3 regions of the Ruegeria sp. AG6 genome follow, and region 2 is predicted to be linked to each of the others. Evidence: riboswitches for the same ligand, from Rfam matches in the RefSeq annotation. Region 2 holds a riboswitch; each other region holds the start of a gene.

Region 1 (10,768 bases), on a different contig from region 2:
TTCAGTGCCGCGCCGATCAACGAACCCTGGTGCGTCAGTTGGCTGAGCCATTTTGAAGGCCACCATGCGCCCGGTCTGCGCGATATCCGCGCCGCGGCCCGGGCGATGCATCACGTTTTGTTGGCCCACGGGCGGGCCATTCAGACCATGCGCAGTCTTGGGATGAGCAATCTGGGTGCCGTGTTCAACCTCGAATGGTCCGAGCCCGCGGATGACAGCGCAGATGCGCGGCTTGCGGCAGATCGCTACGATGCGATCTACAACCGGTTCTTCCTTGGCGGTGTTTTCAACAAGGAATATCCCCAAATAGCCCTGGAGGGGTTGGAGCCGCACTTGCCCAAGGGCTGGCAGAACGACTTTGAAACCATCGGCACACAAGTCGATTGGTGCGGGTTGAACTACTATACCCGAAAGTTGATAGCCCCGGCGGACACCGCTTGGCCCAGCCTGCAAGAGGTTACCGGACCGTTACCCAAAACGCAGATGGGATGGGAAATCGATCCCTCTGCCCTAACCCGCTTTCTTGTCAGAGCAAGGAAAGACTATACGGGCGCCCTGCCAATCTATATCACCGAAAACGGTATGGCGAGTGAGGAGCGAGTGCAGGACGATGATCGTATCGATTATCTCGACAAGCACCTTGCGGCCGTACTGGACGCTTTGGCACAAGGTGTTCCGGTGGATGGCTATTTTGTCTGGTCGCTGCTGGACAATTATGAATGGGCCTTCGGGTACGAGAAGAGGTTTGGACTGGTGGACGTGGATTTCGAAACACTTGCGAGAACGCCCAAAGCGTCTTTCATGGCGCTGAAATCCGCCCTGTCCGGGGGTCAGAGTGTCTCTCAGCCGTTAGCGCAACCATTCGGTGCCGTGCATGAGCATTGGAACCTGGTTGCGGATATCGGCGGTACGAACACACGTCTGGGCGTTGTTACGAACGGAGAATTGGCAGATCTTCGGAAACACCCGACGGGGACATTGGAAGATCTGCTCGAGGCGTTCCATGACCTCAGGGACGAGATCGGAACCAACCCACAGGCCGTCGTAGCAGCCGGAGCCGGGCCGGTCAGGGACGGAACGATTCAGTTGACCAACGCGAACCTGGATCTTTCGGAAACCGAGCTGACGAAAGCAACAGGAGCAGAGCGCACTTTTGTCATAAATGATTTCACCGCTGCGGCGTGGTCAGTGGCCGAGGTGACTCGGTCGGATGTTGCGGTCTTGCAGGGTCAGGAGGCGCCGCCCGCAGGCACACGGCTGGTTGTAGGGCCCGGAACCGGGCTTGGCGTTGGTGCTTTGCTTTTTTCCGAAGGCAGGTATCACACGGTCTCCGGCGAAGGCGGGCACGTGGGCCTGTACCCGCGCCATCGCGACGAAGTTGAGATCTTTGAGGCGGCACGTCGCATCGCACCGGGCTGTTTCTTTGGCGACAGCCTGGCGCTGGAAGCAGAAATGTTCCTGAGCGGAACCGGCCTGCCGATCCTGTATCAGGCGGTTGAATTGGCAGCCGGTCAGGCGCGGTCTCAGGCGCGCTCTGCAAAGGAAATTCTGAACGATGCCCGCAACGGTACCGATCTGGTCGCCGAAAAAGCCGCGCAGATTTTTACCACCCATCTGGGTGCTTTGATGGGTGATCTGGCGGTCACCTTGATGCCAGAGGGAGGCGTTTTCCTCGTCGGCGGCGTTGCCGAGAAAAACCGCTGGCTATTCAGTGACAGTTTCAAGGATGCGTTCAACGGCGGCGGCCGCTTCAGCGATTTGCGCCGTTCCCTGAACCTCTACGTGTCTGAACAGGCAGAGTTCGGGATCATCGGCGCAAACAACTTCTGCAAGAACGCGCTGAGACAGCAACCAGACTGACCGAATTCTCTGTACCAAGAAGGACCAAGACATGATTCTGTGCTGTGGTGAAGCGCTGATAGATATGATTTCAGAACCGACCGCGTCGGGCGCAATTGGTTTTGTGCCACATACTGGTGGTGCAGTTCTGAACACAGCCGTCGCGATGGGACGTCTGGGTGTTCCGGTTGGGATGCTGACAGGTTTGTCATCGGACATGTTCGGCCAGCAACTGATCGATGCGCTGAAAGCGAGCCATGTGGACACGACACATGTCATCATCTCGGACCGCCCTACCACGCTTGCCTTTGTGCAGCTCTCGGATGGACACGCGTCTTACAGCTTTGTTGATGAAAACACCGCAGGCCGGATGTTGCTGCCCGAGGACATGCCCGATCAGCTTCCCGCTGTCTCTGCCCTGTATCTCGGCGGAATCAGCCTTGCGTGTGAACCTTGCGCAGATGCATATGCCGCCCTTCTGGACCGCCACGGTTCCGACCGTGCGGTGATGCTGGACCCGAATATTCGCCCGGATTTCATCAAGGATCAAACCCGGTTTCGGACGCGTTTGAACCGCATGATCTCGCGTGCGGATATCGTCAAGGTTTCAGACGAGGACCTGGACTGGATCATTCCGGGCGCTGAATCCGAAGCCGCAAAGGCGTCTGTGCTGTTGCAGGCGGGTCCTTCCGTTGTCATCGTCACGCGCGGCAGTGACGGGGCGCACGGTTACCTGGCGGATGGTTCCGAAGTTTCGGTTCCTGTGAAGCCCGTTGAAGTGGTCGATACGATCGGCGCAGGTGACACGTTCAACGCCGGCGTTCTGACCGAGCTCAGCCGCGCAGGGCATCTGACCAAGTCAGGTCTGCGCGGATTGACGGTTGAAAGCCTGCAAGCAGCCATGGAACTGGGCGCTGACGTGGCGGCCGTGACCGTTTCCCGAGCCGGGGCAGAACCCCCCTGGGCGCACGAACTTTGATCTGTGGGACGGCATGATGAAACGATCCGAAATCAACCGTATCAAGACCCGGGCACAGGCGTTCATTCAGTCCTTCGGTGCCGCGTTGCCACCCTTTGCGGATTGGTCGCCCGAGAAAATGCGCAGCCCTCTGGCCGAAACGATCCGCAGTCGCGGGCTGGGATGGGACATTACCGATTACGCCCAGGGCCGTTTTGATGAACTTGGACTGTTTCTATTCACTTTGCGCAATGGTGAGGCGAAGGATCTGAAATCCGGGCGCGGGATGCTCTATGCGGAAAAACTGTTGATCTCGAAAGAAAATCAGCTTTCTCCGATGCACCGGCATATCATCAAGGCAGAAGACATCATCAACCGGGGCGGCGGCGATCTCGTTCTGGAAATCCATGCGTCGGATCCAAACGGTGGCGTCGACCGCGACAACCCGGTGACGGTCCCAAGCGATGCCTGCCCTGTAACCTTGCAACCCGAAGAGCACTTGCGGCTGAAGCCGGGGCAAAGCGTAACTCTGATGCCCGGCATCTGGCACGCTTTCTGGGCCGAGCGCGGTGATTGCCTTATTGGCGAGGTATCGACCGTGAATGACGACCGAACGGACAATGTGTTTGAAAAGCCAATCCCACGGTTTTCAAAGATTGAGGAAGATACCGAACCGGATTTTCTTCTTGTATCAGACTATTGACACCGTTCGGTCCGGGCTGGCGCAGCAGGATCGCTGGCTCAACCGTTGCAATTCCGTCCACCACCCTTTCGCCTGCCGCTTGACAAGTCAGGCGTAGCCGGACTAGCTGAGCGGGATGGTTCCGTAAGAGATGAAAATGGGAACACGGTGCGGCGCTGGAATGTGCCAAGTCCGTGACTGCCCCCGCAACTGTAAGCGGTGAGCGACGCCACTTCACCACTGACCCAAAAGGGTTGGGAAGGTCGGCCAAGCAACGACCCGCAAGTCAGGAGACCTGCCATCACACTATGAACCAACCCGAGGCGGGGCGTCTCGGAAGGAGGCTTGATGGCGCGTTTGCGTAATATCCGGGTATGTGCCCTCTGTTTGCATCTGGCAAACGACGGAGAAGGCAATGACCTGCTATTCTGATCACTACGTTCTGATCTGTTCAACATGTCAGGGGACGATGTCTGCCGAAGCCGCACAAGACGCGCTGGATGCCCGGTTGCCTGACGGTTTTGAAACCCGAATGGTGGCCTGCATGGCAGGTTGTGAACGGGCCATGACCGTCGGATTTCAGGCCCCGGGCAAAGCGCAGTACCTGTTTGGCGATATCACGACATCCCGCGATCTGTCTGCCTTGGTCGAATTTGCGATCCAGTTCGGCGACAGCGACGACGGCTGGACCAGTGCCTCGGACCGCCCCCCTGCCCTTTTCGCAAAGACCTTATCGCGAATTCCCGCTTTACCTTTCGGGGGGTCATCATGAGTTTTCTGATTGCAGAGAATTTGGGATACTACGCTCTCAATGGCGACATCCTGTTGCAGGATGTGTCCTTTCGTCTGGAAGAAGGATCAATTCTGGCAATCGCCGGGCCGAACGGCGCCGGCAAAACCACTCTGCTGAAACTGCTGTGCGGGATTGAACGGATTGCGTTGGGCGATGTTTGGATAGAAGGACAAAGCCTTCGGACCCTGTCCGCCCGCCAACGTGCCCGCTCCATTGCTGTGGTCGGGCAGCAGGAAATGCCCGACGGGCGGATGCGCCTGCAAGACTACGTTGCGCTGGGGCAAATCCCGATTCAGGGCGAACGTTCGGTGACTCAGCACAGGGCTGATCTTGAACGGGTGCTGACGACGACCGAGCTGTTGCATTTTGCCAACAAAACGATGGGTCAACTGTCCGGCGGAGAACGTCAGCGCGCGCACATCGCGCGCGCTCTGGCCCAGAACCCGTCCTTGCTGTTTCTGGACGAGCCAACCAACCATCTGGACCCCGATGCCAAGGGGCACATGCTGTCTCTGGTCGCTGATCTGGGGGTAACGGTCGTCATGATCGTCCATGATCTGGTCATGATCCCGGAATTCGCCACCCATGTGGCGTTGATGAAAGCCACGCGCCTGACGGGGTTCGGGCCTGTTGGCGAAGTTCTGACCCCAGACCGGGTAAGTGAGACATTCGGCGTGGATTATCTGTGCTTTCAGCACGAAGGCCGCATGATCCCCGCACTGGACATCCGAAAACGGAAATTGTCATAATAACAGGAACTTACATATGATGCAGAAACTCTGGCCGGTGGTTGTCTTCGCTGGCTTCGCAGGTGGCGTGGCAGCGGAAGCCGTCACCGTGGACAATTGCGGCGAACCGCTGGTTTTTGACTCGGCGCCGGAACGTCTGGTCGTACATGATATGAACATGGCGGATATGGCCTTTGCACTCGGCCTTCAGGACAAGATCGTGGGACTTACCGGGATTTCGGGCTGGTACAAAACCAGCCCTGACTTTGATGCTCAGCGCGGCGACATCCCAGAGCTTGCCCCCAAGTACCCGACGATTGAAAACCTTGTGGCCGTCGAACCTGATCTGTTTTTTGCCGGTTGGTACTATGGCATGAAACCCGGCGGAGATGTCACGCCCGACACGCTGGAACCCTTTGGTATCAAGACCATGATCCTGACCGAAAGCTGCGTGCATCTGGACGAGGATCGCCCCGAAGCCAGCATGAACCTGTTGTTTGATGACGTTCTGCGCCTGGGCAAGGTCATGCAGGTCGAAGACAAGGCCGAGGCGCTGGTTGCCGGCTGGAAGGACAAGTTGTCCGCCATTCAAGCAAAAACAGCCGATCTGGAAAAGCCGCGGGTATTCCTGTTGGACGGACCGGCCGATGCTCCGTTTACCGCCGGCAAGTTCGCCATTCCCGATGCGATGATCGCAGCCGCTGGCGGTGAGAACGTAACTCATGATCTGGATACCAGCTGGGGCCGCACGTCGTGGGAAGCTGTGGCAGCGGCTAACCCGGAATTTCTGGTGCTGCTCGACTATCAGTCCGGCAACGGCGCAGAGGACACTTTCCAGTTCCTCAAGGATCACCCGGTGATGTCACAAACGGACGCGGTAAAGAACGAGCGCTGGATTGGCCTGCGTTACGAAGAGCTGACTCCCGGCCCGGCAAATATCGAGGCGATCGAGAAGATGGCACAGGCGATGCACCCGGAGACCAACTGATATGGTCCAATTGGGCCGTTTGATAGTGCTGGGGGCGGTTGTTCTGACCGCCCTTTTGCTGTTGTCGATCGTCTATGGGACCACCCCAATCCCCGTGCGCGAAGTCTTTTCGGCAATCGGCCTCGGAACCGGTATGGTGGAAGGAGACATGTCGCCCTTGCACCGGATCGTCTTCGACCTTCGCCTGCCCCGCGCCCTGTTTGCCGCCGTGATTGGTGCGGGTCTGGGCGTCGTTGGTGTCGTTCTGCAAACAACGACGCGAAACGATCTGGCAGATCCGTTTCTGTTCGGTCTGTCCTCGGGTGCTGCTGCCGGCGCCGTTCTGGTGATCACCGTCACAGGGGATGTCCTGGGAATCTGGACGTTGCCGCTGGCAGCATTTTGCGGTGGCCTGATCGCGTCCGGCATTGTTCTGGCGCTGGTTCAGGGCTTGCGTACGAGCGCACCCGAAAAACTGATCCTGGCTGGCCTGGCGGTGTCCTTTCTGTTTTCCGCAATCACCAACTACCTTATTTTCTCTGGCGACAATCGCGCGGCTCATTCGGTGATATTCTGGATGCTTGGCGGCCTGGGACTGGCAAGATGGGAAACATTCCCGCTTGTCCTGATCGGACTGGGCCTGATCCTGAGCTATTCACTTTATCGCAGTCGGTGGCTTGACGCGCTGCTGACCGGGGATTTCACAGCCTCGTCACTGGGTATTCCCGTTCAAGGTCTGCGGTTCAGCATGTTTTTCGTTGCCGCTTTGGCGACGGCCAGTTTCGTTTCAGTTGCCGGTGTCATCGGCTTTGTCGGGCTGATGGTGCCTCATATTGCACGCGGCATCGCCGGTACTCTGCACCGAAACCTGCTGATCGTCTCGGCGATCGTGGGCGCGATTCTGCTGACATTGTCCGATATCTTGTCACGCCTTCTTCTGGCCCCGCAGGAGTTGCCCGTCGGAATCGTCACAACGTCAATAGGATCACTTTTTGTCTTTTTGTATTTGTTCAAATCTGATCGCGGAAGCTAGTTTTCCAAGGTTGCGCAACACTGTCATTTCTCAGCATTGATGAGGTCAAGCAGTTCAGCATGCAGTTCAGGGGTTGCGGCGGAAACGACCGCGCCATCTGAATCGAGGGCCAACGCATGCCCGTGCCAATCGGTCATCACTCCGCCAGCAGCCGTGATCAGAGGTGAAAGCGCCAGATAGTCATAAGGTTGCAGATCGTAATCCACCACAGCATCGACATGGCCCGAAGCAAGCAAGGCATGGGGGTAACAATCATAGGCAAATCGGCGCGTCTGCCCTGCATTCATCAACCGGTTGAACAGGTCAGGATGGTCGCAAAAAATCTTGTCGCCTTCATTCACATACAAAACCGAATGATCCAGACGCGTGGTGTGCGACACCTCTATCGGCCGCCCGTTCAGGCTGGCCCCGTTACCAACCACACCCAAATAGGTCTCATGCAAGGCCGGCATTCCGACCAGCCCCAACCGAGGGCGCCCATCCACAAGGTGCGCCAAAAGGAACCCGAACAAAGGATGGCCGGACAGAAACGAACGGGTTCCGTCAATCGGGTCAATCACCCACATATGACGCCCGTCGCCTGCTTCTTGCCCGTGCTCTTCGCCAAAGATGCCGTGTCCGGGAAAATGCTGTTTCAGGTAGGTTCGTACTTCTGCCTCAACTGCCTTGTCGGCCTGCGTCACCGGGCTTTCATCCTGTTTGAATTCAATGCCCAAAGACCCCCGAAAAAACCGCATCGCGGACTCCGAGGCAATATCAGCAATCTTCATCGCATGCTCAGTCAACGCATCTGGGGTTACCATTTCCGGTCCTTTCGGCTGAAGTCATCCAATCTCCGACGGATGAAAGGTTGTTTACCCAGAAAGCTGAATGAGAAGTCTTGCAGTTCAGTTTTCAGATGGGCATGAGGTGTGACAATACTGAAACTTTATCAATGGCTTATGGATCGAAATCCGTCAGATTCGACGAACTTTCGCACATTCGGGGCGGATTTGCCCTGTTTGCATGCTTTCCCCATGTGTTCCGATCGCCGTGCGTGTGTCGGTAGATCTGCTCTTGCACCCTCGGGTCAGGTCTTCACCCGGCTCATCTGCGGGTCGTAAAGCGGTTGCAGCGTCACTTCGCAAGGAACCCTCTGAGTGGCGACATCCAATTCATATGTCCCTGATGTGACGTATTGTGCGTCGACACCGTTGGCGTTTCGGATGTAACCGTAGCCGATCGACTTTCCGACGGTGTAACCATAGCCGCCCGAAGTCAGCCATCCGACCCTTTCGCCATTCCGATAGATCGTTTCACGCCCCAGAAGAACAACCTCGGGGTCAACCGTGAAACATGCCAGCATCTTCTTTACGCCGCCGGTTTTTTGCGCCTCAGAGGCGGCGCGCCCTTTGAAATCAATATTTTTCCGGAGTTTCACGGCCCAGCCCAAGCCGCTTTCGAACGGCGTATGATCCGGCCCGATGTCCGAGCCCCAGGCGCGATAGCCTTTTTCAAGACGCAGCGATTCAATTGCCCTGTAGCCCGCATTGATCAAACCATGCGGGCGCCCTGCCTCCGTCAAGGCGTCATACACGGTCTGTGCATATTCCACCGGCAGGTGCAGTTCCCAGCCCAGCTCACCCACATAAGTCACGCGCAGCGCCTTGACCGGGCACCCCGCGATCCCGATGGTGCGGATCGTGCCAAACTTGAATCCGCTGTTCGAGACGTCATCGCGCGTCACCGCCGCCAGAATCTCACGCGATTTTGGCCCCATCAATGACAGAACCGCATTCGATGAGGTGATATCGAACAGCTGGCAATTCATGCCCTCGGGAATGCTGCGGTTGATCCAGTCGAAGTCATGGGTGGCATAGCCGGTGCCGGTGACGATATAGAACTCATCATGGGCTACGCGCCCAACAGTCAGGTCACACTCGATCCCGCCCTTGTCGTTCAGCATTTGGGTATAGACAAGCGCACCAACCGGCTTGTCCACATCATTGGCACAGATCCAGTTCATCGCCGCCAAAGCATCCGGGCCCTTGAGGGCGAATTTGGCGAAAGAGGTCTGATCGAACAACACAGCCGCTTCGCGTGCCGCTTTATGTTCGCGCCCGACAGCATCGAACCAGTTCTGGCGGCCAAAGCTGTATTCATCCTTGGGCACCTCGCCCTTTGACGCGTCCGCGTACCAGTTGGGGCGTTCCCAGCCCAGTTTCTCGCCAAAACACGCGCCCTGCTTTTTCAGCGTGTCATAAAGCGGCGATTTTCGGCAGGGGCGGCCCGAGTCATGTTCCTCATGCGGCCAACCCATCGTGTAGTGTTTGCCATATGCCTCGACGGTACGTGTGCGAACCCAGTCGGTGTCGAAATGCGGGCGGCCAAAGCGGCGGATATCGGCAGACCACAAATCGAAGGGCGGCTCACCCTTGTGCACCCATTCCGCCAGCGCCATGCCCGCACCACCGCCAGCCGCGATGCCAAAGGCATTGAAGCCCGCACCGACGAAAAAATTCCTCAACTCGGGCGCTTCGCCGATGATGAAATTGCCGTCGGGCGTGAAGCTTTCCGGCCCGTTGGTCAGCGTCTTGACGCCAGCGTTCTCCAACGCGGGCACGCGCCCCAGCGCAAGTTCCATCAGCTGTTCGAAATGATCGAAGTTGCTGTCGAGAAGGGTATAGTGGAAACCTTGCGGAATACCCTTGGTGGCCCAGGGGATCGGGTTCGGCTCATAGCCGCCCATGACCAGACCTCCGACTTCTTCCTTGTAGTAAGTCAGCCGGTCGGGATCGCGCAAAGTGGGCAGATTGCCGGGCACGTCGAAAGGTTCTGTCACCATGTACTGGTGCTCCATCGGAACCAAAGGAACGTTGACGCCAAAGCGGCTGGCAAAGGTGCGGGACCATTGCCCGGCGCAGCAGATCACTTTTTCACACTCGATCCGACCGTGTTCGGTGATTACCGCACGAATTTTGCCATCTTCGATCTCGATATCGGTGACTTTGGTATCTTCGAATATCTTCGCCCCGGCCATGCGGGCGCCCTTGGCCAATGCCTGCGTGATATCTGACGGGTTCGCCTGACCGTCTGTCGGCAGGTAAGCCGCGCCGATCACGTCAGAGACATCCATCAAGGGCCACAGCTCCTGCGCCTCGGATGGGGTCAGAAGCTGCATGTCCAGACCAAAGGAATGCGCCGTAGTGGCCTGGCGTTTCACCTCGGTCCAGCGCTCTTCGTTGCAGGCCAGACGCAAGCCGCCGTTCATCTTCCAGCCAGTGCCAAGCCCTGTTTCCTCTTCGATCTTGTTGTACAGATCGACGGAATAGCCCAGCAATTGCGTGATATTGGCGTTCGAACGCAACTGTCCCACCAGCCCTGCGGCGTGGAAGGTGGTGCCCGAGGTCAGTTTCCTGCGCTCCAGCAGCACCGTATCCGTCCAGCCCAGCTTGGCCAGGTGATAGGCGGTCGAGCAGCCGATGATCCCGCCACCGATAATGACGGCTTTGGCTGTATTCGGAAGGTCGGTCATGTCTGTCCTCAGGTGTTTTTGAAATCGGTTAGGGCTGCGCGGAACCGCGCCAGGTTTTCAGCTGTGTAGGCTGCGTAATCAAAGTCGATATCCGAGGTGATCTCGGACACCATGCTCCACATGGTTTCCCGCAGCAGCGAGGCGCATTTCATCGCCGTATAGCGGTGGCGCAGATCGTCGGTGACCGGGGCTTCAAAATAGCTCTCCAACACCCAGTCTTCCTGTTCAGGCGACAGGCCATTGTTCGACGCCAG
Region 2 (10,768 bases):
TTGTCCATATCAAAACCAAGACCGGCCAGCGCGTCGCGCACCGCTTGCATGAAGGGCTCGGGACCGCAGCAATAGACTTCGCGCTCAAGGTAATCCGGCGCCATCAGGCCCAGCATCAATTGGTTGAACTGACCCTGATATCCCGTCCATGGGCGGTAGCGGTCCGGCTCTTCCACAACGAATTTCAGGTCCAAACCATCCGTGCGGCTGGCCATCTGTTCCAAGCGCTGGCGGAAGATAATCTCGGATGGCCGCTTGGCGCAGTTGATGAAGACAACGTCCAGATCGCGGCCTTCGTCCCACATGCAGGTGGTCATTGACATCATCGGTGTGATGCCTGAGCCAGCCGAGATAAACAGGAACTTGCGCGCATCGCTCAGTGCGTTGGTGAACAGGCCCGCAGGCCCAACGGCCTTGAGCCGCATGCCGGGTTGAAGATTGTCCAGCATCCAGCGCGTGCCGATACTGTCGGGTTGCGCTTTGGCGGTGATGGTGATCGACCGCGGCCGCGATGGCGACGATGAGATTGTGTAGGTGCGATACACGACTCCCCCGGGCTGGCCGGGCGCCGGAATCTCGAGCGTCAGGAACTGACCGGGGTGATAGGCGAACTGCGCCCCCGAGGGGGCTCGGAACGAAAAGCTGGCGGTGTTCGGCATCTCGGGCACGACCGAGACACATTCCAGCATCTCTCCATCCTGCCAAACGGCTGATGAAAGCGTGTCCAGATCTTTCATCAGACTTACTCCGCCGCCATGTAGTCAGGGGTCAGGCGGGCCGACACTGTGCTGCAATACCAATCCACGAATTGCAGTACGCCGGATTCCTGAATGGCTGAATACGGGCCGGGCACATAGGCCGGGCTGTTGATGCCCTGCTGGTTGTCCTCGACCACCTGACGGTCTTCGTCATTCGTGGCGACCCAGACTTCGGTCAGGCGTTTCACGTCGTAGTCAACGCCTTCAACCGCATCCTTGTTGACCAGCCATTTGGTCGTGACCTCGGTCTCTGTCGGGCTGATCGGCGTAACACGGAAAACAATCGAGTGATCGGCAAGAAAGTGGTTCCACGTGGTCGGATAGTGGAACTTCAAAAGCGATCCCGCATCCGCAAAGGGCGACCGGCCCAACCAGCGGCGCACGGCGGATTTCCTGTCCATCGTATAGCTCTCGGCGCCTTCTTTCAGCGGCATCCGCGCCAGACGGAATTGGCCGTCCTCGTGCAGATAGAACTGCGATGGCATACCCGCTGACTGGCACCTGTCGAAATGGGCTTGCATATAGGCTGGGGTTTCACCGCCTTCGATCCCCGTCACGCCCGGATCATCAGGGAAGGTCCGGCACAGCGCAGGGTGGTTGCCGCCGCAGTGATAGCACTCGCGATTGTTTTCCCAGACCAGTTTCCAGTTGCCGTTCTCGATGATCGAGCTTTCGAATGCGACCTTGGCATTCGCAAGATCATGCGGCTCAAGATACGGGCGCGCGATATTGGCAAACGTGTCAAAATCCGGGGCGACATCCGCCAGACAGATATAGACCAACCCGGCAAGCTCGCGGCAATGAACCGTCTTCAAACCATGCTGTCTGGGATCAAACTCCGGCCCCATGTCGCGGGCCCACAGCAAAGAGCCGTCAAGCTCGTAGGTCCATTGGTGATACGGGCAAACCAGCTTCGGCGCGTTGCCTTTTGCTGCCTTGCATATGATCGAGCCGCGATGGCGGCAGGTGTTGTGAAACGCCCGGATCTGGTTGTCGGCGCCGCGCACGATGATCACGCGATAGGCACCCACGTTGTACGTTACATAGTCGCCGGCTTTCACCAGTTCACAGGCCGGAATGGCAAAGAGCCATTCGCGATAGTGGATGGTTTCCAGGTCGGTCTGAAAGATCTCGGGGTCGGTGTAAAAGGCCCGTTCCAGAGCATAGCCCGGGATTCGACGCGCCAACAGGTTTTGGACATTGTTCACTTCTGGCTCTCCTGCCGCGCCCCGCGGCATTGCTTGGGCAGATGACAGGGAGGAACCGTCCGGAGGCGCGCGAGGACCACGTCCGAAACCCGTGTCCCCACCGCCACCCGCGGTTTGACATATCTGCAAGGCTGGTTTCCGGACTTGAAAGGGGCTTGCACCCGGTTGCGACACCTTCCCGGGATCCTCGTCCCAGTGGTTGATTGTCGAACCTGACCTTCCTTACCGTTGCGGGGGCAGCGCCGGAATTCCACCGGCTTCCCAATTCTCCGCGGTCTGAGAATCAAACAGCGGCACCTCACGATGGCAGCCTACTTTCTACCTGCTTGGGCGCTGAAATGCTTGCGACATTTCCGGTTTCAAAACAGACATGGAAATTTTCCGGTTGAGTGGACGGCGCCGGGATCACGGTCCTTGGCACAGGGGCATGGCAAGCCCGCCAGCACGGCGTTCTGCAGGGGCCAGTGGGCTTTGCGATGGATGCGGCCACGTCTGACATCCGCGCCGTCAAATTGTCCCCCAGCCGTGACAGCGAAGGCCCGGCTGCTCTGCTCAGAAACGAAACGCTGCACGTCGCCTGAGCATGGCTGGAAAAGAGAGAGTCAGGCCAAGTGAAGGAGGTTTGCAGCAAACCCTTTTGGGTGAAGTTGATCCGTTTGGGATAGTGCTGGCTTGCCATGAGGCAGGTGAAGAAGGCGAATATCCGTCATGCGAGAGTTGTCAGTCCATCCTGTCAACGGACGGTAGAAAACCTCATTTTGTCCATAAAAAATTGTCTTTTTCGGGAAAAACCATTACGTTTTCCGAAAATGGTGGAAAACACCGGAGGCAGTAAGAGAGCAGATGCCAAAACCGAAAACAGGTGTTTTGCGGACAACAGTTCCTTCGCGCCTCATGGGAAAACGGGATGGTCTGTTTTTCCTCTGGGGGCAGATAGAACGCGCGCGCTTGAAGGTCGAGGGCGGCGAACGCGCCGAGGGCGCAGCCTCGGACGGGCCAAGGGCAAACACGGCCGGTGAGGTCAAGGGATCGACGACAGCATTGGTGGACGAGTTTATTTTCTACTGACTTTTGTGATGAAACCGGGCCTGACGGCCCTATTTCTTCTCGAAGAACAGGATGACTTCACCCAGACGGACGCCATAGCGTGAGACATACGCGCGGTTCAGCAGACGGTCGTCATCCAGCAGCCACATCCAGTCGTCGAATTTGACACGCATGGTCCCGTCCTTGATCGGCAGGTCGATCTTGTATTTCCAGTTGAACGTATCCCCGCGTTCAATCCCGCTGGCGGTGCCCAGCACGCCAGGCGCCGTACCGGTCCACGTATCCTCTCCGGTTTTGGTCAATGTCCAGATGCGTTGTTCCGTCGCGCCATCGTCGTAGACGAAGTCTTCGACCAGGGTCAGGGTTTCGCCGTCCCATGTTCCGTCGATATCAACCGTGAATCTGCGGGGGATATTTCCCAGAACATCCTGAAACTGACCGTAGGCCACTGTTTTACCCTCAAAAAACTCTTCCAGGTTCAACTGCCGGTCCGACAGAAACGTTTTTGGTACCTTCGGTTTGCTGGAGCAGGCCGCCAGAAGTGTAAGGCTTGCGATGGCAATGCAGGCGATGAAAGAGCGAAAGGTGATCATTGCAACGGCTTCCCTTCCAAAGTCGCGTCATACCCGTTTGACCCACTTGGATGCATCGGTTTCGATCTGGGGCTTGGACGCATTGTGGCGATCAGTTCCGCGACCTTGACGCCAAACTTGCGCATCTCGGACCGATTCATGATGACGCCGGTTTCTGTCAGGTACATCCAATCGGTGACATCCAGTGTGTGTCCACCAGCGTCATCTGGCAGAATGATACGATAGGTCAGTTTTACCGTGGACCCCGAGATAATGCCCCGACCTTCGCCCACGATATCATCCGCCATTGCCGTGAATGTGTTGCCAGTTCCCAGCGTCAGGTACCATTTGCGGGTCATCTGTTTTCCGTTGGAATAGGTGAAGTACTCGGTCAGCGTGCCCGAGTTGCCTTGCCATTCGCCGGACATGCGCGCGACAAAGCTGTTCGACATTTTGCCGTTGGGGCCATAGATCAGGCCTTCGGACAAGATCTCTCCGTTCAGGTGTTTTTTCAGCGAAAAATTTGGCCCGGTGCCACTGTAATCGGACGGCGATTGCGCGCGAAAGCTCAGCAGCCTTGCACGGATGAAGACGGCGGTCAGAAGGACCAGAAGGATGATGCTGAAAGCGTTCATTTGCTTGTGACCTCGGTGGGCAGGGTCAACACCATCCCGAACGCTCCGACTTTCAGGATGCAGGGCAGCACCGCATAGGCAAGATTGAGTGTATCCAGAGCCTGTGCTGAATTGGTTTGACCGGGGGTGAAACCGCTGCGTTCCAGCAGCGGCAGAGTGAAAAAGGCAGCCAGGGCGAGGCCCAGTTTGCCAGCGAAGGACCAGATGCCAAACGCGGCTGATGCGTTCAGCCCGGCCCGGGTAAGGACGATCGAGAACATCGCAGGCAACACGACCATATCCGCGCCCAACGCCGCGCCCGAGGCGAGACAGATCATTGCAAAACCCGCAAGGTTTCCTGAACTCAGTGTGGCAGCGCCGATAAAGCCGGCGATCGAGAGCGGCATGGCGATAATCAGAGTCTGTTTCGGGCCAATTTTGTTACTGAGCTTTGCCCACAGCGGAACGCTCGCGCCTGCGCTCAGGAAGAACAGGATCAACAAAGGACCCGCCTTGCCCGGCAGTTGCAGCCGGTCTTCCACAAAAAACAGAAACAGGGTGGAGGTTATGGCAACCGGGAGGCTGTTGACCAAAGCCAGCGCAAGAAGGCGCAAGCCACCGGCCTGACCCAGACCCGCAAAGGACAGGCCTGATCCGGTGATCGGTCTGCGTCGCCAGATCGGGATCGTCAGTATCAGGGTCACAACGGACAGAAGCCCCAGGAACGCGCCGAATGCGGGGTAGCCTTGGGAGTGTGCCCCGAAAGCAACCAACAGGGCCGGAGCGCTGGCTGCGATGACCACTCCGGTCAACTGCCCGCCTTCACGATAGGCGGCCAGTGTCATCAGCTCTTTCGGATCGGTTCGCTTCGCCAGAGTTGCGCTGCGACCATACAGAAGGATGGTTCCCAGGCTGTATGCCGAGAACAGCAAGATCAGGATCGCGACCAGTTCCGGCACGCTGGCACCCTGCGGCAGATTGAAAAGCAGGGGAAACCCGATCGCCAGCCCCAAAGCCGCCATCGCGGCAAATGCAAGCTGGCCGCCGGGCCATCGGTCGATTGCCCAACCGATCAGCGGATCCTGCACCAGATCCACCAAACGGATCACCAGCAGCACCGTACCAATGACCCCAAGGCCAATACCCAGGTTCACGGCTGCAAAGCGCGGCAAGTGGATATAAAGCGGGATACCCGCCGCAGCGAGCATCAGCGCATAGAGACTGACCCGGGGATAGAGCATCACCGCCCCTGTAGCCTGCGCGTGAAGGACGCGGACCTCGTGTTGTCTCCCAAGAATACAGACATGAAACTGCGCTTGATGCCCGGATGCGCCATGGTGCACGTCTTTTGCCCGTTCAACCAGAAACTGACCTTGTCGGGACCATCAGAAACCGCCAGATAGCTGTCCCCTTTTGCCACGGCTTTGAAACACCGGTTCAGTTGGTCGCGAACCGGTGCTGAACGGCCGATGCGGTCCATCTCGTCAAGCGTCGAATTGACCAACGCTTTCTTCTTGATGTTCTTGCGATAAGTCAGTTGCAGGGCGATATCTTCGCTCCAACTGAACGGCGCACCTTTGGGCGTATAGAGTTTGGCGTCATAGATCGGCAAACCCAGATACCGGAACGTCGCGGTTCCGCGCAGTTGGGCACCGTTCAGTTCTTCCGTGACCGGCGATGCGATCAGCCCATTGGGGATCAGCAAGGAAAGTGCAAGAAACGCTGTGCGCCATATCGCCTTATTCTGCGGCAACAGATAGGGCCGGGTCTTTCCCAAGAATGCCATTATCAGCTCCGATGGTTTGCGGGGCACCATTTATTCGAGCAACGACATGCATCGCGCTGGCTATCCCGTCTTCGTGAAATCCGTGCCGGTTGTAAGCACCGGCAAACCAGGTTCGGTTCTGTCCCTGCATTTCGCGGATTTGCCCTTGCGCCTTCAGCGCGGCCTTGTCGAAGACCGGATGGGCAAATTCGACTTTGTCATAGATCTTTTCCGCGGGAATTTCTGATGAAGCGTTCAGCGTTACAAACAGCGGGTCACTGTCCGGAATGTTCTGAAGCCGGTTCATCCAGTAGGTTACCCCCACGTCTCCGGCTTGCGATCGATAGGTCCAGCTTGACCAACAGGCGCGCCGCTTTGGCATCTGACCTGGGTCACAATGCAATATGGCCATATTGGGCTGGTAGCGGATTGCGCCCAATGCAGCGGCTTCCGCGGGGGTCGCGCCATCACCTAAAATGGCAAGCGACTGGTCCGAATGGGTGGCCAGGATGATTTCATCGAACTGATCCACGGCGCCCTGGCTGTGGATGGTGATGCCCATCTCGTCACGGGATATATTCTGAACGGGGCTGGCCAGACGTATTTCTGCCCCCCGCGCACGAAGGGCTGCGTCGATCCGGCGGACATACTCTATGCTGCCGCCTTTGACCGTGTACCATTGATGCTGGTTTGCGCGACCTCTTGCCAGCAAAGCGTGATTGCGGAAAAACTGTACCAAAGAGCGTGCGGGGAACTGATCCACGAACTCGACCGGCGTAGACCAGATGGCACCGCACATCGGCATCAGATAATTGTGCCGGAACCAGTGACCCAGCCGCAGCTGGTCCACCAATTCGCCAATCGTGGTGTCATCGTCCTTGGCGGCTTCGGGGGCTTCTTTGCCAAACCGCAGAATATCAGCGATCATCTTATAGTAAGCCGGACGCGCCAGATTGCGCTTTTGAGCGGTCAGTGTGCGCAGATTGTTCAACCCGTATTCAATGCGGCCATTGTCGATTGTCGCGCCAAAGCTCATCTCGCTTTCGATCACGGGCACGCCGAGCTCATCAAACAGCCGGGTCAGGTAGGGATATGTCGCATAGTTGAACACGATAAAGCCCGTATCGACCGGTTGATCCCCGTTCTTTCCGGCCATCACCGTGCGGGCATGGCCACCAAGCCGAGGCTCGGCCTCATAGACTGTCACGTCGTTGTTTTTTGAAAGATAGTAAGCGGCGGAAAGACCCGAAATGCCTGCACCTACAATCGCGATTTTTTTCCGTACACCCCGGGGTTCGTCGAACATTCCAGCCTCTTTATGTGACAGTTTACAAGAAGATACGCAGGGTAGGCACAAGTGGATCAATCCGATTAGAAGTTTTTAACAGATGCATTACCTTGTGGCGTCTGGTTTGAGCTTCCGTGACCTGCGCCACCGTTTTGATCCGAAGCGGGCGCAAGGCCGTATTATCGTGAAACACAACTGAATTGGCCCACACATGAGCAGCTTTGACGGCAAAACCATTTGGATCATCGGCGCTAGCGAAGGGCTGGGTCGCGCTTTGGCGCATGCGCTTGGCCAACAGGGTGCTTCCCTGATCCTGTCTGCGCGCAATCTTGAGAGGTTGTCCGAACTGTGTTCTGAACTGTCGGATGCGCGCGCGATTCGGTGCGATGTGACCCATTTAGACTCTGTTCGTTCGGCTGTTGCCGAGGCGGGGCATGTCGATGGGCTGGTTTACAATGCCGGGGCTTATGACCCCATGCGTTCGGCCGAATGGGACACCGAGGCGTCGCTCAGGATGAGCGATGTGAACTATCTGGGTGCGCTGCGGGTTCTGGGTGAAACCGTTCCGGGTTTTGTCCGGGCAGGCCAGGGAGAGGTTACTCTGATCGGGTCACTGGCCGGGTATCATGGGCTGCCTGCCGCCATCGGGTACGGAGCCAGCAAGGCCGCACTGATTTCTCTGGCCGAGACGATGCGACACGATCTGGCGGATACTGGCGTGACGGTGCGTATCGTCAATCCGGGCTTTATCAAGACCCGACTGACCGAAAAGAACGGTTTCAAGATGCCGATGCTGATGTCGCCCGAGGATGCGGCGGATCGCGTGGTCAAGGCGATGGCGCGTCGCCGTTTCCGTACGGATTTTCCGGCACCGTTTTCCTGGTTCATTCGTCTGATCGACTGTCTGCCGGATCTGCTGGTTTATCGTGGGAAATAGACTCTAACAAAACTGCCCCTGACAGAACCAGCCTGCGGACATCGCGCCCCCGTGCCCATAGAACAACCACAGGCGCTCCCCTTGTTCTGTCACCACCACCCAGTAATCGCGTACCCCGCTGCGCCAGTTGGGATCATCCAGCCACCATTCCGGCGCGATGCGTTCCGGGCCGGTGGCCTGTGCCAGTTGCCAGTCTCGTCCACGCCAGCGAAAGGTGCGGGGCACATTCGGGGTTTCCGGGGCCATCACGGGTTCGGGCTGCCACATCTGCAAGGGGCGGGGGCGCGGCGGGGCAGGCCAGTCGCGCGCGGGTTCCGACCAGGCCGCCGCCAGCGTTTGCGCCGTTTTCTCGGGGATATGAGAGGCCGCAGGATGCCGCCGGGTGATCGCGTCCAGCCCTACCCGCGCGCCCAGTTTCCCAATCAGGTCATCCACGGCTGTATTGCCCTCAAGCCGGTTGCGGGCCACGCGGCGCGCTTCGGCATGACCGGCGATGGTGCGGGCGTGGATGGGTTCTGTCTGGATCGCTTCAAGCCGCAGCAAGTCGATGCCATAGCCTGCGTCGATCTTGTCAACTTTCATCTCTAACAAAGGGCGAATACGGTTTTTATCATAGGTCGGACGGGCCAGGCCGATCTCGATAATTTCAGCGGCCTGATCCGCACGGTGGGCTTCCAGGCGCAGCGTGCGGACCCCGCGCCCCTTCTCTTCCAGTTTGGTGCAGAGCGTTGGCAGAATCCGATCGACAGCGGCCATCACGTCTTCGACCAGGCCAATCGGGTTGGGCAGAGTCATCCGCACCGCAAAGTGATTGGGCGGACGGGCGGGCGAGACCGGCTCGGGCGCGCTGCCCATGGCCTGATCCAGACGCAACACCAGCCCGCGGCCGAACCGCCGTGCCAAACTGGCACGCGGCTGGCCCAGCAGATCACCGATCCGGCGCAGGCCCAGGCGGTTCAGTTGCGCCACGGTCTGATCGTCCAGCCGCAGCGCCGCGATGGGCAAGGGGCTGAGCGCGCCATAGGCCTGCCCCGGCGCGGCAATCCGCGCGCCACCGCCCAGCGCCATCACCTGTGGCGCGGCCCCGCCCCTGGTCCAGTGCCGCCGCTTGCTTGCCCGGGCGCGGGTGGCGCGGGCCTCTTGGTTGATGGCGTCGCCGTTGCGATCGGACGTGGCCTCTTGCCCGGCATAGCGCGCCAACGCCCAGGCTGCGCCCAGCGTGTCGGCGATGCCCATCTGCACGCTCAGGCCCATGTCGGCGCAGTCGGTCTCAAGCACGCTCAGCAAGGCCTCTTCACCGCCGAACAGATGGGCACAGCCCGACAGGTCAACGATCAGGCCATCGGGGGCCTCTTCGGCCACCCACGGGCTGAACTTGCCCGCCCAGCGGCGCAGCGCGGTCAGAAACGCAGCCTCGGCCGGGGCGTTGCGAGGGCGGGTGATCAGGCTGGCGCACATGGCATGGGCATCGCGGACCGGCTGACCCACGCGCAATCCGGCGGCCTGCGCCTCGGCATTCAATGACGTGACGATCTGCATGTTCGACTGTTCGGCCACAACGGCCAAAGGCCCGGCATGCAGGCCCCGCGCGGCGCGGACCAGCCGTTCGGCCCCCAGACGGGGAAACCAGAGCGAAAGAATTCGGCGTTTGGGCATCGGCAGGCATCATTGATGTTCTTATTTTGTTCTTAATTCAGAATCACCTGCCGAGTCCACGCTTACCCGCAGGTCAGACGCTGAATAACACCGGCGTCGTTCACATAGACGTTCAGCCTGTCGATACGGTAATCCTGTGTCGCGATGTCGTCCGGGCCCAAAACACGAGACCGTTCGGGAAGACCAGCCTGAATCGTTGAAACGGGCTGACCAACGGATTCGGCAAAGGGCTCGCCCTTGCAAAATGCCAGATCAACAGGTGCGTCTTCTGAGGTGGCGGCGACATCCTGCGGGACGCTTGTGTCTGCGCAGGCCGCCAGAAAGATAAAGATCGGTAAAAAACGGTGCATTGGCGTTCCTCATTCTGGCAATGTCGTTTCTGCAATATCAAATAATTAGCCAACCTGCCAAGAAAGCACAGTTGAAACCACCCTGTATTTGACGCAGGGTCGGGGCAAAAGTGACAGGGAGATAAGTACCATGCGTACCCGTGCCGCCGTCGCCATTCAGGCAGGCAAACCTTTGGAAGTGATGGATGTGAACCTCGAAGGCCCCAAGGCGGGCGAGGTTCTGGTCGAGATCAAGGCCACCGGTATCTGTCATACCGACGAATTCACCCTGTCGGGTGCCGACCCCGAAGGCTTGTTCCCGGCCATTCTGGGCCATGAAGGCGCAGGCGTGGTGGTCGAAGTGGGTCCGGGCGTAACCAGCCTGAAGCCGGGCGATCATGTGATCCCGCTTTACACGCCGGAATGTCGCGAGTGTGAATACTGTCTGCACCCCAAGACCAACCTGTGTCAGGCGATCCGGGAAACCCAGGGCAAGGGTCTGATGCCCGATGGCACCTCTCGTTTCTCGACCTTGGATGGCGATCCGATCCTGCACTACATGGGCTGCTCGACCTTCTCGAACCACACAGTTCT
Region 3 (10,768 bases), on a different contig from region 2:
CCTTCGAGATGGGGGTCGTTTGCACCCTTCTGGCTTTCACCGTTTTTCTGTTCGTTTCCGAGATCATAAGGATCGACCTTTCCGCCATATTGGTTCTGGTTCTCATAGGCTTGCTCAGCTACGCGCCCGGGCTGGAAAATCTGGCGGATGTCACCCTTCTGTTCGACGGCTTCGCATCCAATGCCGTCATCTCGATCATTGCGGTCATGATCGTCGGGGCCGGTCTGGACAAGACGGGGATCATGAACAAGGTGGCTGCCGTCATACTCAAATACGGCGGCAAATCCGAAGGCAGGGTTGTACCAATCATTTCCGGCACCGTTGGCGTCATATCCTCGTTCATGCAGAATGTAGGCGCCGCTGCTCTGTTTCTGCCGGTTGTCAGCCGAATTTCCACACGGTCAGGCATACCGCTGTCGCGCCTGCTCATGCCAATGGGATTCTGCGCCATTTTGGGCGGCACAATGACGATGGTCGGGTCGTCTCCTCTTATCCTGCTGAACGATCTGATCCTGACGGCAAATGACAGTCTGCCGGCCTCTCAGAAAATGGAGCCCTTCGGCCTGTTCTCGGTCACGCCGATCGGTGCGGTTCTGATCCTGACGGGAATTGGTTACTTTCTGCTGTTGGGACGCTGGGTTTTGCCCGAGGCTGAAGGACCTGACAATACGGGTACCGGACAAGGGACACAGGAATACCTGCAAAGGGTCTATGGCCTCAAAGCTGATGTGTTCGAAGTCGTGGTGCCCGAGGACAGCCCCCTGGTCGGCGAGATTCTGGCCGACATCAACCACGAAAACCACCTGTACATCATTTCAACCTTCTATCGCGGCAAAACCTCGATGGTTCAGGTTTTGACAGCGGAAATTGCAGCGCCGTGTCGGCTGGCCATCGTCGGCCGCCGTTGGGAGGTCGAGAAGTTCGCCGAGAAATACGGGCTGACCGTTCTTCCGGACTTGGACATTTTCGTCGAAGAGTTCGCCCCAACCAATGCAGGCGTGGCCGAGGTGGTCATCACGCCTGACAGCAAGCTGATCGGCAAATGCCCCCGCGAGCTTTTGTTTCGCAAGACCTACGGGATGTCGCTGCTGGCCATTCACCGCGGCGAAGAGACGCTGAGCCATGTCGAGACCGAGGATCACGAATCCACGCAGATCGGGCTCGAAAAGTTTCAGGCGGGCGACATGCTTGTGGCCCATACCAGATGGGACAACCTGATGCGGATCAAACGAGATCCGGATTTCGTCGTTGTGACGACAGACTTTCCTCAGGACGAGCTGAGGCCGCAAAAAGTCGGCTGGGCCCTGGCATTCTTCGCCATTTCGCTGTCGTTGATCCTGTTCACGGACGTCCGGCTTTCACTCTGTCTTCTTACCGGCGCGGTGGGCATGATGCTGACCCGTGTGCTCAGCGTGGACGAGGCGTACCGCGCGGTCGGATGGAACACCGTATTCCTGCTCGCCTGCCTCATACCTTTGGGACAAGCCGTGCAGAACACAGGCACGGCCGCGTGGATCGCCCAGCAGATCATGATAATTCTGGACGGCTGGCCGCTCTGGTCGTTGCAAACCGGCATCGCCATTCTGGCGACGGCCTTTTCTTTGGTCATGTCCAACGTGGGGGCCACGGTCCTGCTGGTGCCTCTGGCAGTATCGATTGCGGTGGCGGCGGGTGGAAACCCGGCCGTCTTTGCCCTGACGGTCGCCATATCGACCTCGAACAGCTTCATCATCCCAACCCATCAGGTAAACGCGTTGATCATGGGTCCGGCCGGATACAAGGTGATGGATTTCGTTCGCTCCGGCGGAATAATGACGGCGCTGTTTCTGGTCGTCTCCCTGCTCATGATCAACGTCATCTATTAGCGCAAGAGGATCTGCGGTGTTCGGTGGTCTTTTCCCATCATCGGGACAGGTTCAGTCAAGGCACCCGTTCACCATAGTCTACGCCCCTTGCTAACATACTGTTCGTCGCCCGGCCCATCTCAGGCTGGGTCCCGGCACGCCATGCCGCCCATCGACGCCCACAGGTCGCTTTCCATGCCTCTGCATCATTGTTGCGCGCGACTCGCTTGACAAGCAGGCCAGCGGTGCCGCATGTCCCTTTCGTTGGTGTCGGTGACAGCCGATGAAAAGGGAATGCGTCAACGGTCTTGCCGCCAAACGCAGCCGCCCCCGCGACCGTGAACGGAGAGGATGCCCAATGCCACTGGCCCGAAAGCCGGGAAGGCGGGACATCCGACAGAGGCCCGCCTCTGGCATCCGCAAGCCGGGAGACCTGCCAACAACCGAAGTTGAAACCGGGCGGGGTGTTCCGGTGTCGGGTCCATGACCATTCGTGGCCCGCATGAAACCCCGTCCCCCGCGAAGAGGATTTGGGGGGATGAGAGACATGACCGATACCGCACCAGTCGAGTTGCTGGTCTGTACCACCTGCCGTCGCGGCCTGCCTGTGGAAGATGACACGCAACGCCCGGGCGCTTTGTTACACAAGGCTCTGGAACAGGCGGACCTGCCCGACGGTGTCACCCTGAAAGCCGTTGAATGCCTGTCAAACTGTGATCAAGGCTGTTCGATCGTGTTGCGCGGGCCGGGCCGCTGGACCTTCGTGTATGAAAACCTGAACGAAACAGATCATGTCGACGTCATCGTCGACGGCGCGACCAAGTATCTGGCCACCGAAGATGGTTTGGTGAAATGGCGCGAACGCCCCGAACATTTTCGCAAGAACTGTGCCTCGCGCATTCCCCCCATTGGAGCCTGACATGTCGAACCTCGAAAAACTCCCCGTCACAGTGATCACCGGCTTTCTGGGATCGGGCAAGACCACTTTGGTGCGTCACCTGATGCAGAACCCACAGGGCAAGCGCCTTGCTGTCGTGGTCAACGAGTTCGGCGATGTAGGCGTCGATGGCGACATCCTGAAATCCTGCGCCATTCCTGATTGCCCGGCGGAAAACATCATGGAACTGGCCAATGGCTGCATCTGCTGCACCGTGGCAGATGATTTCATTCCCACCATCGAGGCCCTGATGGCGTTGGAGCCACGCCCGGATCACATCCTGATCGAAACCAGCGGTCTGGCCCTGCCGAAACCGCTGCTCAAGGCATTCGACTGGCCTGACATCCGCTCGAAGATCACCGTCGACGGCGTGATCGCCCTGGCCGATGCCGAGGCCGTGGCCGCAGGCCGCTTCGCGCCCAATGTCGAAGCAGTGGATGCGCAGCGCATGGCCGATGACTCGATCGACCACGAAACGCCCCTTTCCGAGGTGTTCAAGGATCAGATCTCGTGCGCTGACATCATCCTGCTGACCAAGCCCGACCTCGCCGGCCCCGAAGGCGTGGCCAAAGCGCGCGAGATCATCGCCGCCGAGGCGCCGCGCCCCCTACCCGTCGTCGAAGTGGCAGAAGGTGCCGTGGACGTGCGCGTTGTGCTGGGTCTGGAAGCCGCCGCCGAGGATGACATGGACGCCCGACCCTCGCATCACGACGGCCATCACGATCACGAGCATGACGATTTCGAAAGCATCATCGTCGAGCTGCCCGAGCAGACCGATCCGGCCCAACTGGTCGCCAATATCGAACGCCTGGCCAATGAACTGAACATCCTGCGCGTCAAAGGGTATGCCGCCGTTCAGGGCAAACCCATGCGCCTGCTGGTCCAGGCAGTGGGTGCCCGCGTGCGTCACCAGTATGACCGCCCGTGGGAACCCGGTGAAGAACGCCGTTCGCGTCTGGTCGTCATCGCCGAGCATGACGATATCAAAGAGGCGGAAATCCGCGAAATCCTCGTGGGTGTGCGTGAGGCCGCCGAGTAAGCCATGCACGTCGTCTTTCGCGAAAGCCACGGGCTCGAGGAAACCGAGACCCCAACCGATCTGGGCCAGAGCCCGGCGGACCTGGTGGTGCTGTCCTTTTCGGACAGCGACCTAGGCGCTTTCGCGGCGGGCTGGCATCGTGGTGGCGGACCGGAAGGGCGAATGCCGACCCTGCGGCTGGCGAATTTGACGGCTCTGAAACACCCGCTGTCGGTCGATACCTATGTCGAACAGACGCTTCAAGGCGCCAAGGGCATTCTGATCCGTCTGATCGGCGGGGTGCCCTACTGGGCTTATGGGTTGCAGCAGGTTCTGGCGCTGGCGCAGGCCAAGGGCATCGCACTGGCGGTGCTGCCCGCCGACGGGCGCGAGGACACGCGGCTGGATGACTATTCCACCCTGCCGGTCTCGACCCTGCGGCGTCTGGCGCATCTGTGCGATACCGGCGGCGAGGTCGCGGCACAGGCGGCGCTGGCGCAGATGGCTTTGGCGGCGGGGCTTTATGCCGGTCCGGTGATGGGCGCCAAGACCTTGCCCGAATGTGGCGTGTGGTGTCCGGATCGCGGCGTAATCCCGGTGGAAACCGCATTCGAAGGCAAGACCAAACGAATCCTCGTCACCTTTTACCGCGCTTACCTGACCTCGGCAGACACCGCCCCGATCGCAGCCCTGATCCGCAGCCTGCGCGCCCGTGGATACGCGGCGGTGGGCCTGTTTGCCCCGTCTCTCAAGGCGCCTGTAGCCGCCGAATGGTTGCGGGAACAGGTTGTTGCGCTGAACCCATCTGCCATTATCAACGCCACTTCGTTTTCGGGAAAAGGCGCGTCGGGAACGTCGCCTCTGGACGCTGCAGGCGTGCCGGTGTTTCAGGTCGCTCTCGCCACCTCGCGCCGCAAAGCCTGGGCCGAGGCGGAACGCGGTTTGTCCCCGGCCGATCTTGCCATGCATGTGGTACTGCCCGAGGTGGATGGACGGATCTCAGCAGGAGTTGCGTCTTTCAAGGAACCCGGAAAACGCGATCCGCATCTGGAATACGCGCGCTTTGCACACCGTCCCGAACCGGACCGGATCGAAGCGATCATCGACCGTGTATCGGGCTGGCTTGCACTGAACGACAAACCCAAGGCAGATCAGATTCCTGCGTTGGTCCTGTCCACCTATCCCGGCAAAGACTGGCAGATGGCCCATGCGGTTGGCCTCGACGCGCTGGCCTCGGCCCAGGCGATGCTGTCCGATCTTGACGAAGAAGGCTATGACATCGCGACTGGCGTGCCGATTGCCGACACTCTTCTGGACGCACGGATTTCGTGGTCGCTTGGGGATTATCAGGATGCGCTTGCGGAATTGCCCGAGACCCTGCGCGCTGATCTGCACACCGTTTGGGGCGCGCCCGAAGATGATCCGGCCTGTGCCGATGGGGCCTTCCATTTCACCGCGCTTCGGCGCGGCAAGGCGCTGGTCGCGCTGCAACCCGAACGCGGCACGCCCGAGCTGCGGGATGACGACTATCATGACCTCTTGCGCACCCCGCGCCACGGTTATGTCGCCTTCTATCTGTGGCTGCGCAAAGGGTTGGGTGCCGATGCGCTGATCCATATCGGCGCGCATGGAACGCTGGAATGGTTGCCCGGAAAATCGGTCGCCTTGTCTGCCGATTGTTGGCCCGAGGCGCTGATCGGCGATCTGCCTGTAATCTACCCGTTCATCGTGAACGACCCGGGCGAGGCCGCGCAAGCCAAGCGCCGGATCGGAGCCGTCACACTGGGCCACATCCCGCCCCCGATGAAGGAAAGTGGCACGCCGGATCGGATGGTGCGGCTTGAATCGCTGCTGGATGAGTTTTCGAACGCCGACGGGCTTGACCCCAAACGCCGCGACCGCTTGCAGGAAGATATCCGTGATGAGGCGCAGGCGATAGGGCTGGAAAGCGATCTCGGCCTCGATCAGGCTACCTGCACCGCCGAGGCCATCACCCGCATCGACCGCTTTGTCTGTGACATCAAGGAAAGCCAGTTTGGCAACGGGCTGCACATCTTTGGGCGCGTGCCCGAGGTGACGGGCAGTTTCGATCCGGCCCCTTCGGCCCACGCCGAACGCGACGCGTTGATTAAAACGCTCGAAGGCAAGCGGATTGATGCCGGGCCTTCGGGGTCCCCCTATCGTGGCCGGTCAGATGTTCTGCCCACCGGGCGGAACCTTTACACCACCGATCCGCGGTCGGTTCCGACCCGTGCGGCCTATGCTCAGGGTGTGAAACTGGCCGAGGAACTGGTGCGGCGCCATCTTCAGGAAGAAGGCGATTACCCGAAGGGGCTGATCATCGATCTGTGGGGGTCAGCCACCATGCGCACGGCGGGCGAGGAATTCGCCATGGCCTTGCACCTGCTGGGCGTCAAACCCGTGTGGGACAAAGGGTCCGAGAGGGTTTCCGGCATCGAGGTTCTGCCGATCACCGACCTGAGCCGCCCGCGCCTGGACGTGACCCTGCGGGTCTCGGGCCTGTTCCGGGATGTTTTCCCGACGCTGTCCGCTTTGTTTGGCCAAGCGGTTCGCGCATTGGCCGCGCGCGATGAAGCGACGGATTGGAACCCCTATGCCGGGCAGGCGCCGGCAGCGCGGGTCTATGGACCTGCGCCCGGAAGTTACGGCGTCAATATGACCGAACTTTCCGAAGTGTATACCGACGAGGCCCGTGCGCAGGCCGGTGAAGCGTGGCTAGAGGCCAGCTCTTTTGCATTGGAAGGCGAACACATCTCGCAGGACAAGGACGGCATCACCCAACGCGTTGCAAATGCGGACAGCTTTGTCCACTTGCAGGACCTGACCGAAACCGATCTTCTTTTGGCCAACGATTATGCCACGCACGAGGCAGGCTTTGCCGCCGCCAAGAAGATCGCCGGCGGAACCGCGCAGCTGTACCATCTGGACAACACCAACCCCGAAAACCCGCGTGCCCGAACTTTGCGTGAAGAAATCAGCCGAGTCGTCCACGCCCGTGCCGCCAACCCCTGCTGGATCGCCGGAATGCAACGCCATGGTTTCCGGGGGGCGGCCGAAATCGCGGCAACGCTGGATCATATGGCTTCTTTCGCGCATCTGTCTGGCACGGTCGCACCACATCTTTTTGACCTCTACCACGATGCCACTCTGGGCAACGAAGAGGTCGACGCGTTCCTGCAAGAGGCCAATCCCAAGGCGCGTCAGGCCATGCAGGACCGGTTTCGCGCGCTGCTTGAGGCCGGGCTTTGGAACACGCGCCGGAACTCTATCAGGGCTGATCTGGAGGGATTGAGATGAGTGCACCGATCGTTCAGGGCTGGTGCCCGGGCGCCCATCGTCCGATGATGTCCGGTGACGGTCTGGTCGTCAGGGTCAGGCCCCGGCTGGCGCGTCTGGACGCCGATCAGGCACTGGGACTGTGCGATCTGGCTGACCGCTTTGGCAACGGCTCGATCGATTTGACCAATCGCGCCAATCTGCAATTGCGGGGCGTGGAAGAGGAAGACCATCAGCCTCTACTCAAAGAGCTTGCCGCGCTGAACCTGCTGGATGCGGAACCCGGTATCGAAATACGCCGCAATATTCTGGTTACACCGCTCTATCAGGCGGGCGATTTGACTGCTCGGCTGACCCATGAACTGATTGACCGGCTTGCGGAGCTGCCGGCCCTGCCGGCAAAGTTCGGTTTTGCAATCGACACGGGCCCCGAACGTCTGCTGGCGTCGGATTCGGCTGATATTCGTCTGGAAACCAGTGCAGGCGGCCTGATCCTGCGCGCCGATGGCTGCGAAACCGGGCGGAGCGTGACCGAGACCGACGCCATTGACCACGTGATCGCGCTGGCGATGTGGTTTGCCGAAACCTACACGCCCGAGACACGCCGCATGGCGCGTGTCATCGACGCCCTGCCGCAGGAATGGCAAGGATGTGCGCCCGGTTCTGTTGGCGCAAAGCTTCAACCGGGCCCCTGTGAACTGGGTGCCCTTTACGGCGCGGCTTTTGGGTCGCTGCCTGCGCGCAAGCTGTATGACCTGATCGAGGACAGCGGCGCTTGCGCCCTGCGCGTCACCCCGTGGCGGCTGATCCTGCTGGAAGGCGGGGCGGCGATACCTGCCCCGGCCTTTGTCGAAAATGGAACCGATCCGTTGATGACCACCGACGCCTGCCCCGGCGCGCCGTTCTGCCCGCAGGCGCAGACCGAGACGCGCGACATCGCCCGGGCGTTGGCGTCGCGGGTGGCCGGACGCCTGCATGTTTCAGGCTGTAGCAAGGGATGCGCTCGCATGGGTCCTGCCGACATCACATTGGTGGGCGCAAACGGACGATTTGATCTTGTCAAACAGGGCCGCGCGGGGGATGAGCCCAGCCAACGCGGGCTCGACCCGGAAACACTCATGACTATGGACTTCACCTGATGCCCTATACATACGAAACCGATGGCGCGGCGATCTACAAGGAAAGCTTCGCCACCATCCGGTCAGAGGCTGATCTGGCCCGGTTTGATGCCGATGAAGAGCAGGTTGCCGTTCGCATGATCCACGCCGCGGGTATGGTCGGACTGGAAGAGTTCGTGCATTTCTCGCCCGGCTTCGTGCAGACGGCCCGCACTGCTTTGGAAAATGGCGCACCGATCCTGTGTGATGCGCGCATGGTCAGCGAAGGTGTCACCCGTTTCCGCCTGCCCGCCGACAACCAGGTGATCTGTACCCTGCATGACGAACGCGTACGCCCCCTGGCTGCCGAGATGAGCAACACCCGTTCCGCCGCTGCGCTGGAGCTGTGGCGGCCGCATCTGGAGGGCGCGCTGGTCGCCATAGGCAATGCGCCCACCGCACTGTTCCATTTGCTGAACATGCTGGAAGACCCGGATTGCCCGCGCCCTGCCGCGATCATCGGCTGCCCGGTTGGCTTCGTCGGCGCGGTGGAATCCAAGGATGCGCTGTGGCAGGCGCAACCGGTGCCATCCTGCATCGTCAAAGGTCGTCTGGGCGGCAGCGCCATCACGGTGGCGGCCATCAACGCCATCGCAAGCCGGGCGGAATGAAGATGGGCACCATATACGGTGTGGGCCTTGGCCCCGGCGACCCGGATTTGATGAGCGTCCGGGCTGATCGCCTGCTGCGCAATGCAAAGCATGTGGCGTATTTCCGCAAACCAGGTCGCAGTGGTCAGGCCCGCAAGATCGTCAACGGGATGATCCCTGAAGGCGCGGTCGAGTTTCCGATGGAATATCCCGTAACCACCGAGATCCCGGTGACAGACCCGCGCTACAACGAATTGCTGGCAGCTTTCTACGAAAACTGCACCGCCCATCTCAAGGCCCTGTCCGAACAGGGCGAGGATGTGGTGGTCTTGTGTGAGGGAGATCCGTTTTTCTACGGCTCGTTCATGCATCTATACAATCGGTTGCGTGACGAAGCTCCGGTCGAGGTTGTGCCAGCCATCACCGGCATGTCCGGTGCGTGGACGGCCACGGGCGATCCGATCACCTGGGGTGATGACGTGCTGACCGTGCTGGTTGGCACCCTGCCCGAAGAAACGCTGGCGGAACGCATGGCTCTGACCGATGCATTGGTCGTGATGAAAATCGGACGCAACATCGACAAGGTGAAACGCGCTCTGAAGACCGCTGGCCTGTATGACCGGGCGTGGATCGTGGAATATGCGCAGATGCCGAACCAGACGGTGACAAAGCTGTCTGAAGCCTGCGAGAAGATCACCCCGTATTTCTCGATCATCGTCGTGCACGGTCAGGGGCGGCGACCATGAGCGGTTGGGTCAAGATTGCCGGTCTGGGGCCGGGTGACGAGGCGCTTGTTACACCAGAAGTAACAGCCGCGCTGGCCGAAGCCACCGATGTTGTGGGCTATATCCCATATGTGGCGCGTATTGCCGAGCGCCCCGGCCTTACACTGCATGCCAGTGACAACCGGGTCGAAATCGACCGCTCGCAACACGCGCTGCAAATGGCTGCCGATGGCAAACGGGTGGTCGTTGTATCCTCGGGCGATCCCGGCGTGTTTGCCATGGCGGCGGCCGTCTTCGAAGCACTGGAAAACGGCCCTGCGGAATGGCGTGACCTTCAGATCGATGTGCTGCCGGGGATCACGGCGATGTTGGCTGCATCCGCGCGCGCGGGTGCCCCGATGGGACATGATTTCTGTGCCATCAACCTCAGCGACAACCTCAAACCATGGTCATTGATCGAAAAACGCCTGCGCCTTGCCGCACAGGCGGATTTCTCGATGGCCTTTTACAATCCCCGCTCGAAGTCTCGCCCGGAAGGCTTTGTAAAAACGCTGGAAATCCTGCGTGAAGAGTGTGAGCCCGAACGTTTAATCCTGTTCGCCCGCGCCCTATCGCGGGCCGATGAAGAGATGCGCATTTCGACACTGGCCGAAGCCACGCCCGACATGGCGGATATGCAGACTGTGGTGATCGTGGGGTCATCCCGAACGCGCGTCATCGAGCGCGATGGCGCACCCATCGTTTACACCCCTCGCTTCACTCCTGGTGAGGATTAGGGATGAGACAGCCAGTCCAGAACCTGTGCGACCTGCGAAAACTCGGTCCGCTTCGGCAGAACCGGGCGGTCGATCATCAGCACGGGCACGCCCAGCGCCCGCGCCGCGTCCAGCTTGGCGCGCGCGCCCGTGCCGCCTGCGTTCTTGGACACGACCAGCTGCGTCCCATGGCGCTGCATCAACGCCCGGTCGTCGGCTTCGGTAAACGGCCCTCGGGCGACGACCACCTCTGCGTTCGGCAAGGGCAGCTCATTGGGCGCATCCACCAGACGCAGCAAATAGCGATGCTGGGGCTGGACCGTGAAGTCCTCAAGGTGCATGCGGCCAACGGCAAGGAAAACACGCTGAGCATCGCCGGACAATGCGTCGACGGCGGCAGCGATGTCGGGCACATGACGCCAGACATCGCCGGGCTGCGACACCC

What was found. A riboswitch is a leader RNA that binds a small molecule or an ion and turns the genes downstream of it on or off. The one in region 2 is predicted to bind cobalamin.
Region 1: another riboswitch for cobalamin. It lies ahead of ACR0I0_RS09670 (DUF1636 family protein); the one in region 2 lies ahead of ACR0I0_RS15065 (aromatic ring-hydroxylating oxygenase subunit alpha).
Region 3: another riboswitch for cobalamin. It lies ahead of ACR0I0_RS00315 (DUF1636 family protein); the one in region 2 lies ahead of ACR0I0_RS15065 (aromatic ring-hydroxylating oxygenase subunit alpha).

The regions. Positions count from the first base shown of each region.
Region 1 covers NZ_JBQFYQ010000003.1:115,564-126,331, reverse strand. The annotation lists partial or broken gene ACR0I0_RS09690 (GH1 family beta-glucosidase) at 1-825, shown strand, start outside; gene ACR0I0_RS09685 (glucokinase) at 802-1,860, shown strand; gene ACR0I0_RS09680 (carbohydrate kinase family protein) at 1,892-2,818, shown strand; gene ACR0I0_RS09675 (D-lyxose/D-mannose family sugar isomerase) at 2,835-3,500, shown strand; cobalamin riboswitch at 3,600-3,796, shown strand; gene ACR0I0_RS09670 (DUF1636 family protein) at 3,895-4,251, shown strand; gene ACR0I0_RS09665 (ABC transporter ATP-binding protein) at 4,248-5,021, shown strand; gene ACR0I0_RS09660 (ABC transporter substrate-binding protein) at 5,038-5,988, shown strand; gene ACR0I0_RS09655 (FecCD family ABC transporter permease) at 5,990-7,000, shown strand; gene ACR0I0_RS09650 (inositol monophosphatase family protein) at 7,024-7,803, opposite strand; gene ACR0I0_RS09645 (GcvT family protein) at 8,070-10,514, opposite strand; gene ACR0I0_RS09640 (phosphotransferase) at 10,523-10,768, opposite strand, start outside.
Region 2 covers NZ_JBQFYQ010000007.1:146,773-157,540, reverse strand. The annotation lists gene ACR0I0_RS15070 (FAD-binding oxidoreductase) at 1-737, opposite strand, end outside; gene ACR0I0_RS15065 (aromatic ring-hydroxylating oxygenase subunit alpha) at 743-1,996, opposite strand; cobalamin riboswitch at 2,079-2,282, opposite strand; partial or broken gene ACR0I0_RS15060 (IS5/IS1182 family transposase) at 2,356-2,508, shown strand; gene ACR0I0_RS15055 (hypothetical protein) at 2,810-3,034, shown strand; gene ACR0I0_RS15050 (DUF3833 family protein) at 3,064-3,606, opposite strand; gene ACR0I0_RS15045 (DUF3833 domain-containing protein) at 3,603-4,220, opposite strand; gene ACR0I0_RS15040 (MFS transporter) at 4,217-5,440, opposite strand; gene ACR0I0_RS15035 (chalcone isomerase family protein) at 5,440-5,985, opposite strand; gene ACR0I0_RS15030 (NAD(P)/FAD-dependent oxidoreductase) at 5,939-7,270, opposite strand; gene ACR0I0_RS15025 (SDR family NAD(P)-dependent oxidoreductase) at 7,464-8,189, shown strand; gene ACR0I0_RS15020 (DUF6504 family protein) at 8,193-9,845, opposite strand; gene ACR0I0_RS15015 (I78 family peptidase inhibitor) at 9,908-10,195, opposite strand; gene ACR0I0_RS15010 (S-(hydroxymethyl)glutathione dehydrogenase/class III alcohol dehydrogenase) at 10,326-10,768, shown strand, end outside.
Region 3 covers NZ_JBQFYQ010000001.1:59,240-70,007, reverse strand. The annotation lists gene ACR0I0_RS00320 (SLC13 family permease) at 9-1,865, shown strand; cobalamin riboswitch at 2,093-2,299, shown strand; gene ACR0I0_RS00315 (DUF1636 family protein) at 2,392-2,763, shown strand; gene cobW (cobalamin biosynthesis protein CobW) at 2,765-3,820, shown strand; gene cobN (cobaltochelatase subunit CobN) at 3,824-7,117, shown strand; gene ACR0I0_RS00300 (cobalamin biosynthesis protein CobG) at 7,114-8,235, shown strand; gene ACR0I0_RS00295 (precorrin-8X methylmutase) at 8,235-8,864, shown strand; gene ACR0I0_RS00290 (precorrin-2 C(20)-methyltransferase) at 8,861-9,589, shown strand; gene cobJ (precorrin-3B C(17)-methyltransferase) at 9,586-10,344, shown strand; gene ACR0I0_RS00280 (cobalt-precorrin-6A reductase) at 10,341-10,768, opposite strand, start outside.